3 regions of the Arthrobacter sp. TE12231 genome follow, and region 3 is predicted to be linked to each of the others. Evidence: riboswitches for the same ligand, from Rfam matches in the RefSeq annotation. Region 3 holds a riboswitch; each other region holds the start of a gene.

Region 1 (5,795 bases), 1.1 Mb from region 3:
TCCTCGCGGCGGCCCTCGCCACCGGCGGCACCGTGCGGATCCCCAACTGGCCCGCCGGGACCACGCAGGTCGGTGACCTCTGGCGCGGCATCCTGGCCGCCCTGGGGGCGACCGTGACGCTCGACGCCGGCACCCTGACCGTCACCGGCGGACGCGAAATCAAAGGCGGCGACTTCGACGAAACCAGCGAACTCGCCCCCACCGTCGCCGCGCTCTGCGCCCTCGCCACCGGCCCCTCCCGGCTGAGCGGCATCGCGCACCTCCGCGGTCACGAAACAGACCGGCTCGCCGCCCTCGTCGCCGAGATCAGCCGCCTCGGGGGCGACGCCGAGGAAACGACGGATGGACTCATCATCCGGCCCGCCAAGCTGCACGGCGGCGTCGTGCACAGCTACGCAGACCATCGCATGGCCACGGCCGGCGCCATCCTCGGCCTGGCCGTGCCGGGCGTCGAGGTCGAGGACATCGCCACCACGGCCAAGACGATGCCCGACTTCCCACGGCTCTGGGAAGCCATGCTGGCGCAGGGACCCACCGCGGACGAGGACGGCGCCGGTGGCACGCAGCACTGATTCCTGGGACGAGTCCGATGTCCGGATCCGTCCGAACAAGAAGGGCTCCCGGCCCCGCACCAAGGACCGGCCCAGCTACGACGACGCCGTCACGGGCCGCATCATCACCGTTGACCGCGGCCGCTACACCGCCGTCGTCGGCGAAGGCACCCCCGGGGAACGCAAGATCATCGCCGCACGGGCCCGGGAACTGCGCCGCAATCCCGTGGTGGCCGGCGACTTCGTCTCCCTCGTCGGGGACGTTACCGGTGAACCTGACACCCTCGCCCGGCTGGTGAAGATCCTGGACCGCAAGACGCTGCTGCGCCGCAGTGCCGATGACACGGACCCGATCGAACGGGCCGTTGTGGCCAACGCCGACCAGCTCGTGGTGGTGGTGGCGGCGGCCAATCCCGAGCCCCGGACCGGTTTCATCGACCGCGCGCTCGTGGCCGCGTACGACGCCGGCATTGAGCCGCTGCTGCTCGTCACCAAGGCCGACGTCAAGGATCCCGCCGAGCTGTTGTCCAATTACACGCACCTCGACTTCCCCGTCATCATCTCCAAGACGGCGGACTCCGCCGCATCAGGCATCGACGCCCGCTCCGACGACGGCCTTTCGGCCCGGCTCGACAAGGACGCCGTCTCCCAGCTCCGCGGCTACCTCGACGGCAAGGTCACCGTCATGCTGGGCCATTCCGGCGTCGGCAAATCCACCATGGTCAACGCACTGACCGGGGCCGAACGTGCCACCGGAGGCGTCAACGCGGTGACCGGCCGCGGCCGCCATACGTCTTCCTCCGCGCTGGCGCTAAAAGTCAACGATGCCCCGGCCGGCAGCTGGATCATCGACACCCCCGGCATCCGGTCCTTCGGGCTGGCCCACGTGGATCCGGACCGGATCCTGAGGTCCTTCCCGGACCTGGAACCGGGCACGGACGATTGCGAACGCGGCTGCAAGCACGACTCCACCGCCGTCAACTGCGGCGTCGATGCATGGGTTGCGGCCGGGCATGCGGGTCCCTCCGGGCCGGCAAGGCTGGCCTCCCTGCGCCGGCTGCTGGGCACAGACCCGCGGATGGAAGCGCAGGACACCAAGGAACTCGGCACTGTGTCCTAATCCGGCCCCTCACCGGCCCGCGGCGCAGCACCGCGGCCTCCCGGCGGCCCGCCCGCTTAGACGGTAGTTTGGAACCATGAGCCAAACCGATTCGAGCTACAACGATGACCTGCGCCTTGCCCATGTCCTGGCAGATTCCGTCGATTCCCAGACCATGAGCCGCTTCAAGGCGCTCGACCTTCGGATCGAGACGAAGCCCGACCTCACCCCGGTCACCGACGCCGACAAATCCGCCGAAGAGGCCATCCGCGGCCAGCTCTCCCGCTCCCGGCCGCGCGACGCGGTCCTGGGCGAGGAATTCGGCAGCTCGGGCCACGGCTCCCGGCGCTGGATCATTGACCCGATCGACGGCACCAAGAATTTCGTCCGCGGCGTCCCGGTCTGGGCCACCCTGATCGCCCTCGTTGACGAGGGCGAACCGGTGGTCGGCGTCGTCAGTGCGCCGGCCCTGGGCAAGCGCTGGTGGGCGGCCAAGGGCGCGGGCGCCTACACCGGCCGCTCCCTGGCCTCCGCCACCCGGCTGAAGGTGTCCAACGTTTCCAAGCTCGAGGACGCGTCGCTGTCCTACTCCAGCCTCGGCGGCTGGAAGGAACGCGGAAACCTGGACGAGTTCCTGGGCCTCACCGAGGAAGTGTGGCGCACCCGCGCCTATGGTGATTTCTGGTCCTACTGCCTCGTGGCCGAGGGTGCGGTGGATATCGCCTGCGAACCCGAACTGAACCTCTACGACATGGCCGCCCTCGTGCCGATCGTCACCGAAGCCGGCGGCCGCTTCACCTCGCTCGAGGGCGAGGACGGCCCCTTCGGTGGCAACGCCCTGGCCACCAACTCGATCCTCCACTCGGAAGTGCTCAAGCGGCTCAACCCCGGACTCGACGACTTCCTCTAGGATCGTCCGACCTTTCTCAACAATCGAACAAACGACGGCGGCGGCCCCCATTCCGGGGCCGCCGCCGTCGTTTCTTCGGCCGACGTGCGCATTGCGGCGCGCACGTAACAAAACGCTTCACATTCGGAGGCCGCCTTTTCCCCGGCTGCACCGATGTCCTACGCTCGATGCAGGTCACGAGTGCCAGCGCTAAACCCCGGTTTGCTGGCCGGCAACCCTCCAGTCGCGGTGGGGTGCCCCGGGTGACGACCTGGCCGGTCCGGAACGGACCCGGCAAGCGCGGATTCCCACGATGTGGGGTCCTGTTCGAGTGAGGTCCCATGACAACTGCCATTTTCCCCGCCGCCCCCGAAGTCGACGCACGGTTTGCCGCCGCCGCACGCCCGCTCGCCGCCGTCACGGGCGCCGAGATCCAGTCCCCGCTGATCAAGGGCGGCCACGCCCGCTACGCCAACCTCGATTACGGCGCCTCCGCCCCGGCCCTGTCCGTTGTCTCGGCCTACCTGAACGAAATCCTGCCGTACTACGCCAGCGTCCACCGCGGTGCCGGCTACGCCTCCCAGATCAGCACCTCGGTCTACGAGAACGCCCGGGACATCGTGCGGGACTTCGTGGGCGGCCGGCCGGACGATTCCGTCATCTTCACCCGCAACACCACCGATTCCCTGAACCTGCTGGCCGGGTGCCTGCCGTTGCAGGACGGCCGGCCCGCCGGCGAGGTCATCTACCTCGACATCGAACACCACGCGAACCTCCTGCCCTGGCAGAACGTCCCGCACCGCAGCGTCGTGGCCGCGCCCACCCTCGCGGCCACCATCGACCGCTTGCGGGACGAGCTCGCACGCGGCGGTGTGAGCCTGTTGGCCGTTACGGGCGCCTCCAATGTCACCGGCGAGATCCTGCCGATCCGCGCCCTCGCCGCGCTGGCGCACGAGTACGGCGCCAGGATCGTCGTCGACGCAGCGCAGCTGGCGCCGCACCGGCGGATCGATATCGCCGCCGACGACGTCGACTACCTCGCCTTCTCGGGTCACAAGCTCTACGCCCCGTTCGGAACGGGCGTGCTGGTGGGGCGCACGGACTGGCTCGACGCCGGCACCCCGCACCTGGCTGGCGGCGGCGCCGTCCGCGACGCCCGGCTCGACTCCGTCAGCTGGACCACCGGACCGGCCCGGCACGAGGGCGGCTCGCCGAACGTCCTGGGCGCGGCCGCGCTGGCCCGCGCCACCCAAGTGATCGCAGAGCTGGACCCGGCACAGTGGTACGCCCACGAGGACGCCATCCGGTCCTTCCTGGTCGAAGGCCTCCGGCGCATCGAGGGCGTGACCGTACACCAGATCTTCGCCGACTCGTCTGCCGACTCGTCGCTTGCCGACGGTCAGCCGGGCGCAGGCACCATCGGCGTCGTGAACTTCTCCGTGGAGGGCTACGACGCCGGGCTGGTGGCCGCCTACCTGTCGGCCGAACACGGGATCGGCCTGCGCGACGGCCGCTTCTGCGCCCACCCGCTGCTCAAGCGGCTCGGCCTGCCCGCCGGCTCCCTGCGGGCCAGCTTTGGCCTGGGATCCCGGCTGGAGGACGCCGAGCGCCTGCTGGCCGGCCTGCGGCAACTGCGGCAAACAGGGCTCGGCTGGGATTACGTGGTGGATGCCGGCCGCTGGGTGCCGGCCAATGACACCCGCAGCTACCCGCACTGGGCGCCGAACACGCCGGGCACTGCCGGCGCCGCGCCGTGCACCCTGGACTAGGCACTGCTTGGACCGGGCACTGCTGACCGGGCACTACTGACTAGGCGCTGGGGATCAGGCACTGCGCCGGTGCGGTAAATTCGAAAGGTACCTGAACCGGCAGGACCTTCCCCGAAGGAGATAGCACGTTGCACAGCGTGCCCAAAATGCACGGCAGGCCCAAATTGCACGCCGGGCCCAAGCTGCACAGTCAACGGCGCCAGGAACTCGGACAGAGCTTCCAGGACGGCGGAGAGCACTACGACCGCGTCCGCCCGGGCTATCCGCAGGAATCGGCCGACTGGCTGATCCCGGCGGGGGCCAAGGACGCCGCGGACATTGGCGCCGGCACCGGCAAGTTCACCGCCCTCCTGGCCGCACGGGGACTGCACACGGTGGCGGTGGACCCCTCCGCCGACATGCTCGAGCAGCTGCGCCGGGCCCTGCCGGAGGTTACGGCCGTCGAGGGTACCGCGGAGCACACGGGCCTCGAGCCGGGAGCCTTTGATCTCGTCACTGTCGCCCAAGCCTGGCACTGGTGCGATCCCCGCCTGGCCAGCACCGAGATCGCCCGGATCCTCCGGCCACACGGAGTCCTGGGCCTGGTCTGGAACCAGCTGGACACCGCTGTGCCGTGGGTACACCGGCTCTCCCGCATCATGCACGCCGGGGATGTCCACAAACCGCACTTCCGGCCGCCCGTGGGCCCCGAGTTCACCGCGTTGGAGAGCCACCTGACCCGCTGGGAAGACGCTGTCACCGCGGAGGACATCAAGGAGCTGGCGAAGTCCCGCAGCTACTATCTCGCAGCGTCGGAGGCCACCCGGGCCAAGGTCATGGCAAACCTCGACTGGTACCTGAACGATCACCTGGGCCATGCCCCCGGCGAGATCCTCCGGCTGCCCTACCTGACGCAGACGTGGCGTGCCATCCGGGCCTGACCCCGGTCCGGATTGCAGGGGAAGGCCAATGGGGCTTATTGTTTCGGTATGCCTAATAATTTCTTGTAGGCTGACAAAACTTTGACGCCGGCCATTTTCCCGCCGGCGCCGGCCGCCGCGTCAACGAGGACGCGCCAATCACGGGAGCTGTCAGTGTTGGACGTAAAGGGACACGAACAACCGCCGCAGGGCGCCCGCACCTATAAACATCCGGGTGCCCACAAGGCGCTGATCGGCCTGCTGGGCCCGGCGTTCGTGGCGTCGATCGCCTACGTCGACCCCGGAAACGTGGCCGCCAACCTCACCGCCGGCGCGAAGTACGGCTACCTTCTGGTGTGGGTCCTGGTGGTCGCCAACATCATGGCCGTCCTGGTCCAGTACCAGTCCGCCAAGCTCGGGGTTGTCACCGGCAAGAGCCTGCCGGAGATCCTGGGCGAGCGGCTCAAGCCGTTCTGGCGCCGCGCCTTCTGGCTGCAGGCCGAAATCGTGGCCGCCGCCACCGACCTCGCCGAGGTAGTGGGCGGCGCAATCGCGCTGTACCTGCTGTTCGGCCTCCCCCTCCCCCTG
Region 2 (5,795 bases), 2.8 Mb from region 3:
TCCGAGTTCACACCGCTGGCGTTTGACTGCGCCCGCGGCTGGCTGCACGTCAACAGCGACTGGGCCATCCTGGAGCCGGTCGACGCGGACTACCGGCCTACTCCCCCGGGGGAGCCGTCCCACACCGTGCTGCTGACCAACCTCGCAAACCGGGTCCAGCCGCTGATCCGCTACGACCTCGGCGACTCAGTGCTGGCAAAGACCGGTCCGTGCGAATGCGGCAACCCGCTGCCCGCCATCCGGGTCGCCGGCCGCCGCGACGACGTCCTGCGGCTCGTTGCCGCCGACGGGACCGCCCTCCTTGTTCTTCCGCTCGCCATCGGATCCGTCGTCGACGAAACGCCCGGATTGCACCGCAGCCAGCTGGTTCAGACGGGACCGACAACCATCCGCCTCCGGCTGGAACCCGAACCCGGTGCCGATGCCGGAGTGGTGTGGCGCGCGGCCTCCGCGAGGCTGTCGGAGTACCTCGCCGGGCTGGAACTGGGGAACGTCGACGTCGTCCGCGCGGCCGAGCCGCTAGAGCAGAGCGGCACGAGCGGGAAGTTCCGGCAGGTGATCGCTCGGGTTCCTGACTGAATGGCGGCAGCTAGAAGAACATCGGCGGGGCGTCCAGGACGGTCTCGTCCACGCGCCGCTTTTCCCACTGCGTGAACGGCTTGTCGAGCTCGTACTTGCCCCGCGCGGTGCGCAGCAGGGTGCGGACCTCGGCGTTCTCCGGGTTGTTCAGGGATTCGAAGTACTCCACCGACCAGTGGAACCAGCGCATGCAGAAGAGGCGCATGGTCAGCCCGTGCGTCACGAACAGCGCGTTCGGGGCGTAGCTTGGCTTTGACCAGTGCCGGTAGAGGGTCTCCATGAAGGAGGAAATCCGGTCATACACATCGGAGCCCGACTCGCCCTCGCGGAAGCGGTAGAAGAAGTGGCCGTAGGCGTTGCGGAGCTCCTTTTGGTCCTCGATGTCGCCGGCGATCTGAAAGTTCGCCCAGTCCTGCTCCCGCAGCCGCGGTTCCTCGATCACCCGTTCCACGAGCGGGCCGAGGTTGAGCGCCTCGAGGGTCTGGTAGGCACGCAGGTACGGGGAAACGTAGACGCACACCGGGCGGCCGTCCAGTTGGCGCCGGACCTCCTCACCGGCCGCCGTCGCCTGTTCCAGTCCCAGGGGCGTCAGCGGAATCCGGTAGTCCGGGACACGGTTGTAGATCGAGGTGTCGGCATTGGCGGCGGACTGGCCGTGCCGGATCATGATGATTTTCCGGGGCGCACTCATAAACCCCAAGCATAGGGCTCCCGGAAGCGGGTGCCGCAGGCAAAACCCCGCACGGCCGCACCTCCTGGGCAATAGGTGGGGCACCAGCAAACTATCGGCAACGGCAGGCAAGATAGGAACATGTTGGTTCCCTCCCGCCGTCGGCTGCGGTTCGAAGTGTTGATTGTCCTGGGACTGTCGCTGGGGCAGTCCGCGGTGTACTCCGTGGTGCAGCTGCTGGACAAAATGACCACGGCGCCGCTGGCCCAGGGCACGTCCACGCTGAACCGTTCGCAGAGCGCGCGCGAATACTTCGACCTCACCTACCAGCTGCTGGACATCCTCTTTGCCCTGGTCCCGGTGGCCCTGGTGATCTACTTCCTCACCGAGCGCTGGCCAGCCGGAGAACACGGCACCTCGGCGTTCCGGAGGATCGGCTTCAACTTCGCCCGTCCCGGCAAGGATCTCCTGCAGGGACTGGGACTCGCCGCCGCCATCGGCATCCCGTCCCTGGCGCTCTACGCCGCCGGCCGGGCGCTGGGGATCACGACGGCGATCATCCCCAGCGCCCTGGACGCCTACTGGTGGACGGTGCCGGTGCTGGTCCTGTCCGCGATCCGGCACGGGATCGTGGAGGAAGTGATTGTGGTGGGCTATCTCCTGGACCGGCTCGGGAAGCTGGGCTGGAGCACGCCGGCGGCCATCGCGGCCAGCGCCCTGCTTCGCGGCAGCTACCACCTCTACCAGGGGTTCGGGCCGTTTATCGGCAACGCGGTGATGGGCGTGGTCTTCGCCCTGGTTTACACCCGCACCAAGCGGGTGATGCCCCTCGTGATCGCCCACGCCATCCTGGATACCGTGGCGTTCGTGGGATTCAGCCTGTTCGGCAAGGCCGTGGGCCTGGGCTGAGGCGCCCACAAAGCAACGCGGGAGAGTCGGCACTTAAAATATATCGGCCGCCATCTCGCGGGTGACAACGTTGGCACCCGCGGGATGGCGGCCGAAGTGTGGGGCAGGTGGAGCGTTAGATCGTGACCGCCCCGGAGGCGGTCTCGAAGGTGACGGAGAGGATTCCGGGCGTGCCGTGCGGCGCGAGCCAGTTCACGGCCACGTCTTCCAGCGGCTTTTCCACGGGCTCGCCAAGCCATTCCGTGACGCGCTCTGCCGAACCGGCAATGGTCAGCGCGGACATCTTGACGTCGCTTGCGTAGGCATTGGAGGGGTGAAGCTCCGGGTCACCCTCCCACTTGAGCATGTAGGGCACCTGCGGGTCGGCGATGAGGCCCAGGATGCCGATCTGCTTCCAGACCAGTTCGCGGCCGTCGGGGAACTTCCGGTTGCCGTTCACGGCGGCGCGGCCCAGCCGCTCCTCGAACGGGCCGAGGTCGTCAACTTCGACGCACCAGCCCATCCAGCCGCCGCCGGCCTCGGAGCGTGCCCGGACTGCCTGGCCGAAGGGGGCCTTGTCCGATGCCGGGTGGTTCAGGACCTCCACGACCTCGACATACTTGTGTCCCGCGAGCGGGATAATCATGTTGCGTGTCCCGAAACGGGGGTGCACTCCACCCTTCACGGCTTCGACGCCGAGGGCAGACGCAATACGTTCAGTGGTGGCTGCCAAGCCATCGTGTTCACAGGCGTAAGAAACGTGATCCATGCGCATGCCCTCATCTTGGCACTTTGTGATGGACCTCTCAGCTTAGGCTTGCCTTACCATGATGGGATGTCTCGGGGTGTCTGGAGGCCGGCGTGCCCGTCGTCTTCATGTTCGTCATAAAGCTATCCAGCGGCCTGCCGCCATTCCTACACTGAACCAAGGTCATGAGTGCCAGCGCAAAGCCCCGGCTTGCTGGCCGGCAACCCTCGTATCGCGGTGGGGTGCCCCGGGTGAAGACCTGGCCGTCCGGCGCCCGCCGGAGGGCAAGCGCGGCGCCTGTGCCGGCCTGGGCCGATGGCCCGGGCGGTGCTGTGCCCAGTCCCGACAGGAGCAATAATGTCCACTGCCTGGTCCTTCGAAACCCGCCAGATCCACGCCGGCCAGGAGCCGGACTCCGCCACCGGCGCCCGGTCCCTCCCGATCTACCAGACGACGTCGTTCGTGTTCCCGAGCGCCGAAAGCGCCGCGAACCGCTTCGCCCTCGCTGAACTTGCCCCCATTTACACCCGGATCGGCAACCCCACGCAGGACGCGGTGGAACAGCGCGTGGCCAGCCTGGAAGGCGGCCTCGCCGCCCTGCTGCTCAGTTCCGGCCAGGCCGCCGAGACGTTCGCGATCCTCAACATCGCCGAGGCCGGGGACCACGTGGTCGCCAGCCCCAGTCTCTACGGCGGCACCTACAACCTGCTCGCGCACACGTTGAAGAAGTTCGGTATCTCCGTGACCTTCGTTGCGGACCCCGACAACCTGGACCAGTGGCGCGAGGCCGTCCGGCCCAACACGAAGCTGTTCTTCGGCGAAGTGGTCTCCAACCCCCGCCAGGACGTGCTGGACATCGAGGGCGTTTCCAAGGTGGCCCACGAGGCCGGCGTGCCCCTGATTGTCGACAACACCCTGTCCACCCCCTACCTCATCCGGCCGATCGAGTGGGGCGCGGACATCGTGGTCCATTCCGCCACCAAGTACCTCGGCGGCCACGGCGCCGCGATCGCCGGCGTGATCGTGGATTCGGGCAAGTTCGACTTCGGCAAGGACCCCGAACGGTTCCCCGGCTTCAACACCCCGGACCCCACCTACAACGGACTGGTCTACGCCCGCGACCTCGGCGCCGGCGGCGCGCTCGGGGCCAACCTCTCCTACATCCTCAAAGCCCGGGTCCAGCTCCTGCGCGACCTCGGCTCCGCCGTGTCCCCGTTCAACGCCTTCCTCATCGCCCAGGGCATCGAGACCCTTAGCCTGCGCGTTGAACGCCACGTGGCCAACGCCACCAAGGTGGCCGAATGGTTGGAGGCGCGGGACGACGTCGAATCCGTCGCCTACGCCGGGCTGCCATCCAGCCCCTGGTACGAGCGCGGGCGCAAGTACGGGCCCAAGGGGACCGGCGCCGTCGTCGCGTTCAACATCGCCGGGGGAGCGGAGGCCGGCAAACGCTTCGTTGATGCCCTCGAGCTGCACTCGCACGTCGCGAACATCGGCGACGTCCGCTCTCTCGTGATCCACCCGGCGTCGACCACCCACAGTCAGCTCTCGCCCGAGCAGCAGGCCGTGGCCGGCGTGAACCCCGGCCTGGTGCGGCTCTCGGTCGGACTGGAACACATTGACGACATCCTCGCGGACCTCGACGCCGGATTCCGTGCGGCCAAGAGCGCCTAGCTCCACCGGACAACCGGCGGCCGGCCTCCCGCGGACGGGGAGTGCCGGCCTCCGGCTGTCACACGGAAGTCACAATCTTCGTCATTTCCGCACGCTGTTTCGTACACTCATACAAGGTCATGAGTGCCAGCGACAGCCCCGGCTTGCTGGCCGGCAACCCTCCATTTGCGGCGGGGTGCCCCGGGTGAAGACCTGGCCTGCCGGTCAGCTGACGGCAGGCAAGCGCGAAGTTAGGTCCTCATATGACGATTGCCGTCACCCGCAGTGGTGAACCCGAAACCAAACCAATCCGGAACTCCGTTTCCGCAAGACCCGCCGCCCAAGCTGCCCGGGTGCCGGACGGGACCGTCCAGTACCTCAGGATCGGTGACCTGCAGCTCGAATCCGGGGTCCAGCTGCCGGATGTGGTCCTCGGCTTTGAGACGTGGGGGACGCTGAACGCCGATGCCTCCAACGCCGTCCTCATTGAACATGCCCTGACCGGCGACACCCATGTGACCCGCGGTGCCAGCGAGGAACCCGGCTGGTGGGAACAATTGGCCGGACCCGGGGCCCCCGTGGATACGGACAAGTACTTCGTCGTATCGATCAACATCCTGGGCGGCTGCTACGGCTCCACGGGACCCTCCACGCCGGCCCCCGACGGCCGCCCCTGGGGATCGAGGTTCCCGCTCGTGACTCTGCGGGACACGACCTCCGCCGAGGCGCGGCTGGCCGATGCCCTGGGCATCGACAGCTGGTACGCCGTGCTGGGCGGTTCGCTCGGCGGCGCGCGCGCCCTTGAGTGGGCCGTGACCCACCCCTCGCGGGTCCGGCGCTGCGCCGTGATTTCCGTCGGCGCCAGCAGCACCGCAGAACAGATTGCCTTCGCTCAGGCCCAGACCCTGGCCATCCGCCAGGACCCGAACTTCAACGGCGGGGACTACTACGGCGGCCCGGAACCCGAAGCGGGGCTCGCCCTCGCCCGCCGGATCGCGCACATCACCTACCGCTCCGCGGCCGAGCTCGACGGCCGGTTCGGCCGGAACGCCCAGGAGTCCGAGGCGCCCCTGCAAGCCGGATCGCTGGCCGGGCGCGGACGCTATCAGGTCGAAAGCTACCTGGACCACCAGGGCAACAAACTGGTCCGGCGTTTTGATGCCAACAGCTACATCGCCATCACCGAGGCGCTCATGAGCCACGACGTCTGCCGCGGACGCGGAAGCCTCCGGGACTCCCTGGCCCCGGCCACGGCCG
Region 3 (5,795 bases):
GCCCCGCAAGATCCAGGCGCACCTGACCCGGCTGGCCGGCTCTGCCCGCCTGCTGGAGTTGGATATCCCCGCCGAGGACGCCTGGAGGCGCGCGGTGGAGACCGCCATCGGCGAGTACCGGCGCCAGGATCCTGCCGTGACCGCAGCCGGCGGCACGGACGATGATGAAGTGGTGGTGAAGCTGCTGGTCACCCGCGGGCCGGAAGGCGCCGCCGCCCCCACCTGCTGGGTCCAGGCGTCCGCCCCCGGGGCGGCGGGCCGCCGGCAGCGCGAGACCGGAATCGACGTCATCCTGCTGGACCGCGGCTACGACAGCGAAGTCGGCGAGCGCGCGCCCTGGCTGCTGCTCGGCGCCAAGACCCTCTCCTACGCCGTGAACATGGCAGCGCTGCGCTACGCCCACGAGCACGGCGCGGACGATGTCATCTTCACATCCGCGGACGGCCGGGTCCTGGAGGGACCGACGTCGACTGTTCTGTTGGCGCACCTGGAAACGACGGACGACGGCGCCGGCGGCGTTCGCACGATCCGGCGGCTCATCACCCCGCAGCTGGACAGCGGCATCCTCCCGGGCACCTCGCAGGGCGCCCTGTTCACGGCCGCCAAGGCTGCCGGCTGGGAGCTGGGCTACGGCCCGTTGGAGCCCAAGGACCTGCTGGACGCCGACGCCGTCTGGTTGATCTCCAGCATCCGGCTCCTGGCGCCGGTAAACCACATCGACGGCCAGGAAATCGGCACCCCGGAACTGCGCCGGCAGCTCACGGCCGAGCTCAACGCCCTCTTCGCCACGATCGAATAGCCGGCGGCACGGAACTCCGCACCGATGGCAGCCAGCACGGCGAACCCCGAGAACACCGCGTAGAGCGGCAGCGCCGGGAGTGCCCACAAGTGACGCAGGTTGCTGATCGTGCCGTCGACGGCAAGTGCGAGAGCCCCGGCGCAGAACACCGCCAGGACGACTGCGCCGCCGAGCCCCCAGGCCTCCGGTTGTGCCCAGATGTCCGGAAGCGGTTCGGCTCCGGGACGGGCTCCGGACAGGAGGTTCGCCGGCGCGAGGCAGGCCAGCGCGAGCACGCCGGCGGTCCGGACCGCTGGCAGGATGATGGCGGCAACCGTGATGGCCGCCAGGCAGTCGCCCATCGGACGCCGACGGAGGTCACCAACGGCTGACTTGTGGATCCCCAGGCACTGAAGCAGCGACCGTTCGCGCGCCACCCGCCGCCTCCACAGCTCACCGACGCGCACCGGGTGTTGGCCCGTGATGACGGCCCGCGGGGCGAATCCCACCCGGTAGCCTGCGCTTCGCACCCGCCAGCCCAACTCAAGCTGCGCGGCACCAGTGTCCTCCCTGAAGCCGCCGATCTCCGTCAGGACGTCACGCCGCACCGCGCCCATACCTGCCGCGAAGACGGGCAGGAAACCGGAGGCCGCTTGCGCCCGCCGGGCCATCCCGCCGCAGCCGCGGCCTATCAGGTCTACGATCCGCGCGGCAGGACCGGCAGTGAGGGTCCGTTCGCCGCCCCACACGGCGCCGACTCCGTCGGGACCGCCACTCCCGACGTCGAAGGCTTGCAGCATCCGGTCCACGGTCCGCCGGGTGAGGACGGCGTCCGCGGGAAGGAACATGAGCACCTCCCCCGCGGCCCGGCCCACGCCCAGGTTCAGTGCCGCCCCGTATCCCGCCGCCGCGGCGGGTGACCTTCCCGCAAACACAATCCGTCCGTCCTCGGCGGCGAACCCCGCCATGAGCTCCGGGGTGTCGTCCGTGGAGCCGGCATCCACCAGGATCAGCTCGTACCGCTCATACCGGCTCCCCTGGACTGACCGGATGCAGTCCGCCAGAAGCCCGCCCCCATTGTGCGCCGCCACAATGATGGACACGGTGGGCCACTGCTGCCAGAGAGTAGGCGCGTGGCGGCGCCGACACCGCGCGGACCGCACCTCAAAAGAGACGGCCAGCGCCAGAACAACAGCCGCCATCACCGCCGCCGCCAGGACGGGCAATCCGATGAACACCAGGACGAGTTCCTGTGCCGGGCCGACCGGCACCGGCGCCTCACCCCAGGGCATCGGCGGGAATCGCCGGGCATCGCCGGAAGGACGCCGGGTTGAATGCCGGGAGCATGAACGTTGCCAGGACGGCGTCGAGCAGTTCGGGCGCCCACGTGCTGTTCGCCCCGAGTGTCGGGCAGACGCCCAGCACCACGGGGGTTCCGTCCGCGCGGCGGCGGATCTGGACCTGGACCGGGCCGGTCAGCCCGAGCGTGCGGACGGCGGCCAGGCCCAGCTTCCGCACATCGTTGGCCTCGGCCGCCGGCACCCTGCGGCTGACTTCGTCGCTGCCGGCCCGACCGTACGGAGTTCTTGTCTTCTCAAGGACCACGGCCACCGGCGCCATCGCGTTGCGGGGCGGCGTGCCGAACACCAGGGCCACGTAGTCGGCGCCCGGGATGAACTCCTGGACCAGCTGCCCGGCCGGCAGGTTCTTCCAGCTGACGGAGCCGGTCCCGGCCAGCAGGTGGACGGCGTGGGTGCCTTTGAAAGTTCGCGGCTTGACGACGACGGGACCGTTGAGGTCGGCCAGGGACGCCGGCGCGGCGGCGAGGTCGCCCGGAACCCCGAAACGCGGGACGGGAATGCCGGCTGCCTGCAACGCCCATGCGGTGAACAGGTGGTCGTTGGCGAGGGCCACCGCGGCAGGGTCGCCGACGATGATCCGCACGTCCCGGCCGAATCCGGCGCGGGCCGCAGCCAGGACCGGGAGTTCCACGGTGAGGGTCGGAATGATGACGTTGATGGCTTCCCGGTCCACCAGCCGGCGCAGGTCCAGGACCATGTCCGGGTCCGTCGCCGGCAGGAGCCTGACTGCCGCTGCGGTGGTGGCGTCCTCGCCCTGCCGGGTGACGTCGCGGGCGTCGGAGCCGAGGCACGGGATGCCGCGGGCTGCTAGCTGGGCCGCGACGGCCCGGCCGGCGGCGCCTGCAATGCCAGTAACCAGTATGCGCGGGCCCACGGTTGCTCCATTCCGCCGTCACCCGCAGGGCCGCGGCTGCGGCTCCGGCGGTTCGGGCCACCGATTCAGACAAAAATTGAGGGACAGACAACTGCACGCAGAGATAACTTGATCCACAGAAAACGTGGGACGGGCCGACGTGTCAGTCCGATCCCCTCAGTAGACTGCGCAAACTCCCGGCGGACACGAGTGGGCAGTACCCGAAACTGGAGCCCGCTACTACTCGCCTTGGCGCCGCACCCGGTTCTCACCCCGCAACTCTGATTTCTCAGTCCGCCGCGTGTGTCACCCCGCGGAAACGCGGTCCGGTTACGGAACATGACGACGGCGGCGGTGCGGGCCGGCGTCGTAAGTGTTACGTTTTTGGGGAGTAATGAGAACCGGTGCCAAGCCCTGACTGGCCGGTCGGCAACCCTCCCTTTCGCGGCGGGGTGCCTCAGGTGAATACTCGGCATATCGACCATTCGAGCTGCAAGCGTGAAAGAGGAGATCCGTCGTGCCCGACACATCCATACCCGCTGTACCCGGTACAGCAGCCGCCCCCGGCACAGCCCCCGCCGCAGCTCCCGCCGGCGAGGACAAACTGGCCTACCGCCTGTTCACCGGCGCCGACGACCGCGCCTTCTGTGAGCGCGTGTCGGCCGCCCTGGCCGAGGGCTATGTCCTGCACGGAAGCCCCGCCGCCACCTTCAACGGCAGCACGGTGATCGTGGCGCAGGCCCTGGTCCTGCCGGCCGCAATTGCGAGCGCAGACGCCGCCGTGGCCAACGCCGTGGATGAACTCGACAGTGACGAGTTTGGTGCCGAAGACGCCTTCGAGGGCCACGCATGAGCTACGCCGGAGACCTCAGCCCGCACGAGGCGTGGGCCAAGCTGGAGGCCGGCGCCATCCTGGTGGACGTCCGGACCGAGGCCGAATGGGCCCACATCGGCATCCCGGATACGAAGGCCACGGACAACGATCCTCTCTTCATCCAGTGGACCCTCGCCGGCGGGGTGCCCAACCCGCACTTCGTGGAACAGCTCCAGCGCCAGGCGCCCGAGGACACCGCCGTCGAGCTCGTATTCCTGTGCCGCTCCGGCGCCCGGTCGATCGCCGCAGCGACGGCCGCGACGCAGGCCGGCTACACCTCCTACAACGTCCTTGAGGGCTTCGAAGGCGAGACCGACCGCTTTGGCGAACGCACCGTCAACGGCTGGAAGAACCGCGGCCTGCCCACCAACCTCGGAAAGATTTAAGTGACTTTCAATCCAGACGCCGCCGAATGGGCGGCCGACACCCAGGCCGTCCGCGGAGGCCTTGACCGTACAGGCTTCCAGGAAACCGCCGAGCCGATCTTCCTCAACTCAGGATTCGTCTACGAGTCCGCGGCCGCCGCCGAGCGCGCCTTCACCGGGGAGGACGAGCGCTTCGTCTACTCCCGCTACGGCAACCCGTCCGTCGCAACCTTCCAGGAGCGGCTGCGGTTGCTCGAGGGCACCGAGGCATGCTTTGCGACGGCGTCCGGCATGTCCGCCGTCTTCACCGCCCTCGGCGCGCTGCTGGGGGCCGGCGACCGGGTGGTCGCCGCCCGCTCGCTGTTTGGCTCGTGCTTTGTGATCCTCAACGAGATCCTGCCGCGCTGGGGCGTCGAGACAGTCTTCGTGGACGGTCCGGACCTCGAGCAGTGGAAGTCTGCGCTGTCCGAGCCGACGACGGCGGTCTTCTTCGAATCGCCGTCGAACCCGATGCAGGAGATCGTGGACATCGCCGCCGTGAGCGAACTGGCACACGCGGCCGGCGCCACGGTGGTGGTCGACAACGTCTTCGCCACCCCGCTGCTGCAGCGCTGCGGAGACCTCGGGGCCGACGTGATCGTCTACTCCGGCACCAAGCACATCGATGGACAGGGACGCGTGCTCGGCGGGGCAATCCTGGGGACCAAGGAATTCATCGACGGGCCCGTCAAGCAGCTCATGCGGCACACCGGCCCCTCGCTCTCCGCGTTCAACGCCTGGGTCCTGACCAAGGGCCTGGAGACCATGGCCCTGCGCGTCAACCATTCCTCCGCCTCCGCCCTGCGGCTGGCCGGCTGGCTTGAGCAGCAGCCCGCGGTCAGCTGGGTCAAGTACCCGCTGCTGCCCTCCCACCCGCAGTACGATCTCGCGGCGAAGCAGATGAAGGCCGGCGGCACCGTGCTCACGCTGGAACTCTCGCCGTCCCCGGGCCGCACCGCCAAGGAGGCCGCCTTCGCGCTCCTGGATGCGCTGCGGATCATCGATATCTCCAACAACCTCGGTGATTCGAAGTCCCTCATCACGCACCCGGCCACCACGACGCACCGCGCCATGGGCCCGGAAGGCCGCGCGGCAATCGGGCTCAGCGACGGCGTGGTGCGGCTTTCAGTCGGCCTGGAGGACGTCGAGGACCTGATCCGCGACCTCGGCCAGGCGCTCAAGCAGGTCTAGCCCCGGCGCACCCGGCCCAGGGATGGCTCGTGCCCGGCTGGCTCTCCGCCGGCGTCCCCTTGCGTCGTCACTTCGACGGCCCGTTCGACGACGGCGGCCAGCCCGCCGGCGCGGAACGGCTCCCGCTGCAGCTGCGAGCCCGTGCCCTCCGCCAGGATCCGCTCGACGCCCGCGCGCACCAGGTCCAGCTCGCCCTGTTCCTCAAGGACCGGGGCAACGAAGTCCACGAGTGCCCGGACGACGTCGGCGGCCGGGGCAGGGGTGAAAGTTCCAAAGTCCAGGAGCTGCCCGCGCAGTCCGCAGTTGCTGGCCTGCCATGCGGCCATCCGCAGCA

The links. Region 3 has a riboswitch for S-adenosylmethionine ahead of ACVWYS_RS00285 (DUF1737 domain-containing protein). Riboswitches for the same ligand answer to the same signal wherever they lie in the genome.
Region 1: it holds a riboswitch for S-adenosylmethionine, as region 3 does, so the genes downstream of both, ACVWYS_RS05300 (aminotransferase class V-fold PLP-dependent enzyme) here and ACVWYS_RS00285 (DUF1737 domain-containing protein) in region 3, are expected to answer to the same signal.
Region 2: it holds a riboswitch for S-adenosylmethionine, as region 3 does, so the genes downstream of both, ACVWYS_RS12915 (bifunctional o-acetylhomoserine/o-acetylserine sulfhydrylase) here and ACVWYS_RS00285 (DUF1737 domain-containing protein) in region 3, are expected to answer to the same signal.

The regions. Positions count from the first base shown of each region.
Region 1 covers NZ_JBSSFS010000001.1:1,163,722-1,169,516, reverse strand. The annotation lists gene aroA (3-phosphoshikimate 1-carboxyvinyltransferase) at 1-572, shown strand, start outside; gene rsgA (ribosome small subunit-dependent GTPase A) at 556-1,671, shown strand; gene hisN (histidinol-phosphatase) at 1,748-2,560, shown strand; SAM riboswitch class IV at 2,733-2,846, shown strand; gene ACVWYS_RS05300 (aminotransferase class V-fold PLP-dependent enzyme) at 2,881-4,308, shown strand; gene ACVWYS_RS05295 (class I SAM-dependent methyltransferase) at 4,455-5,228, shown strand; gene ACVWYS_RS05290 (Nramp family divalent metal transporter) at 5,382-5,795, shown strand, end outside.
Region 2 covers NZ_JBSSFS010000001.1:2,851,387-2,857,181, reverse strand. The annotation lists gene ACVWYS_RS12935 (phenylacetate--CoA ligase family protein) at 1-579, shown strand, start outside; gene ACVWYS_RS12930 (histidine phosphatase family protein) at 590-1,270, opposite strand; gene ACVWYS_RS12925 (CPBP family intramembrane glutamic endopeptidase) at 1,391-2,158, shown strand; gene ACVWYS_RS12920 (VOC family protein) at 2,274-2,912, opposite strand; SAM riboswitch class IV at 3,067-3,182, shown strand; gene ACVWYS_RS12915 (bifunctional o-acetylhomoserine/o-acetylserine sulfhydrylase) at 3,243-4,559, shown strand; SAM riboswitch class IV at 4,675-4,790, shown strand; gene metX (homoserine O-acetyltransferase MetX) at 4,802-5,795, shown strand, end outside.
Region 3 covers NZ_JBSSFS010000001.1:67,491-73,285, reverse strand. The annotation lists gene ACVWYS_RS00300 (aminodeoxychorismate lyase) at 1-799, shown strand, start outside; partial or broken gene ACVWYS_RS00295 (glycosyltransferase) at 1,228-1,980, opposite strand; gene ACVWYS_RS00290 (ATP-grasp domain-containing protein) at 2,057-3,013, opposite strand; SAM riboswitch class IV at 3,383-3,497, shown strand; gene ACVWYS_RS00285 (DUF1737 domain-containing protein) at 3,597-3,845, shown strand; gene ACVWYS_RS00280 (rhodanese-like domain-containing protein) at 3,842-4,252, shown strand; gene ACVWYS_RS00275 (O-succinylhomoserine sulfhydrylase) at 4,253-5,461, shown strand; gene ACVWYS_RS00270 (glutamate--cysteine ligase 2) at 5,458-5,795, opposite strand, start outside.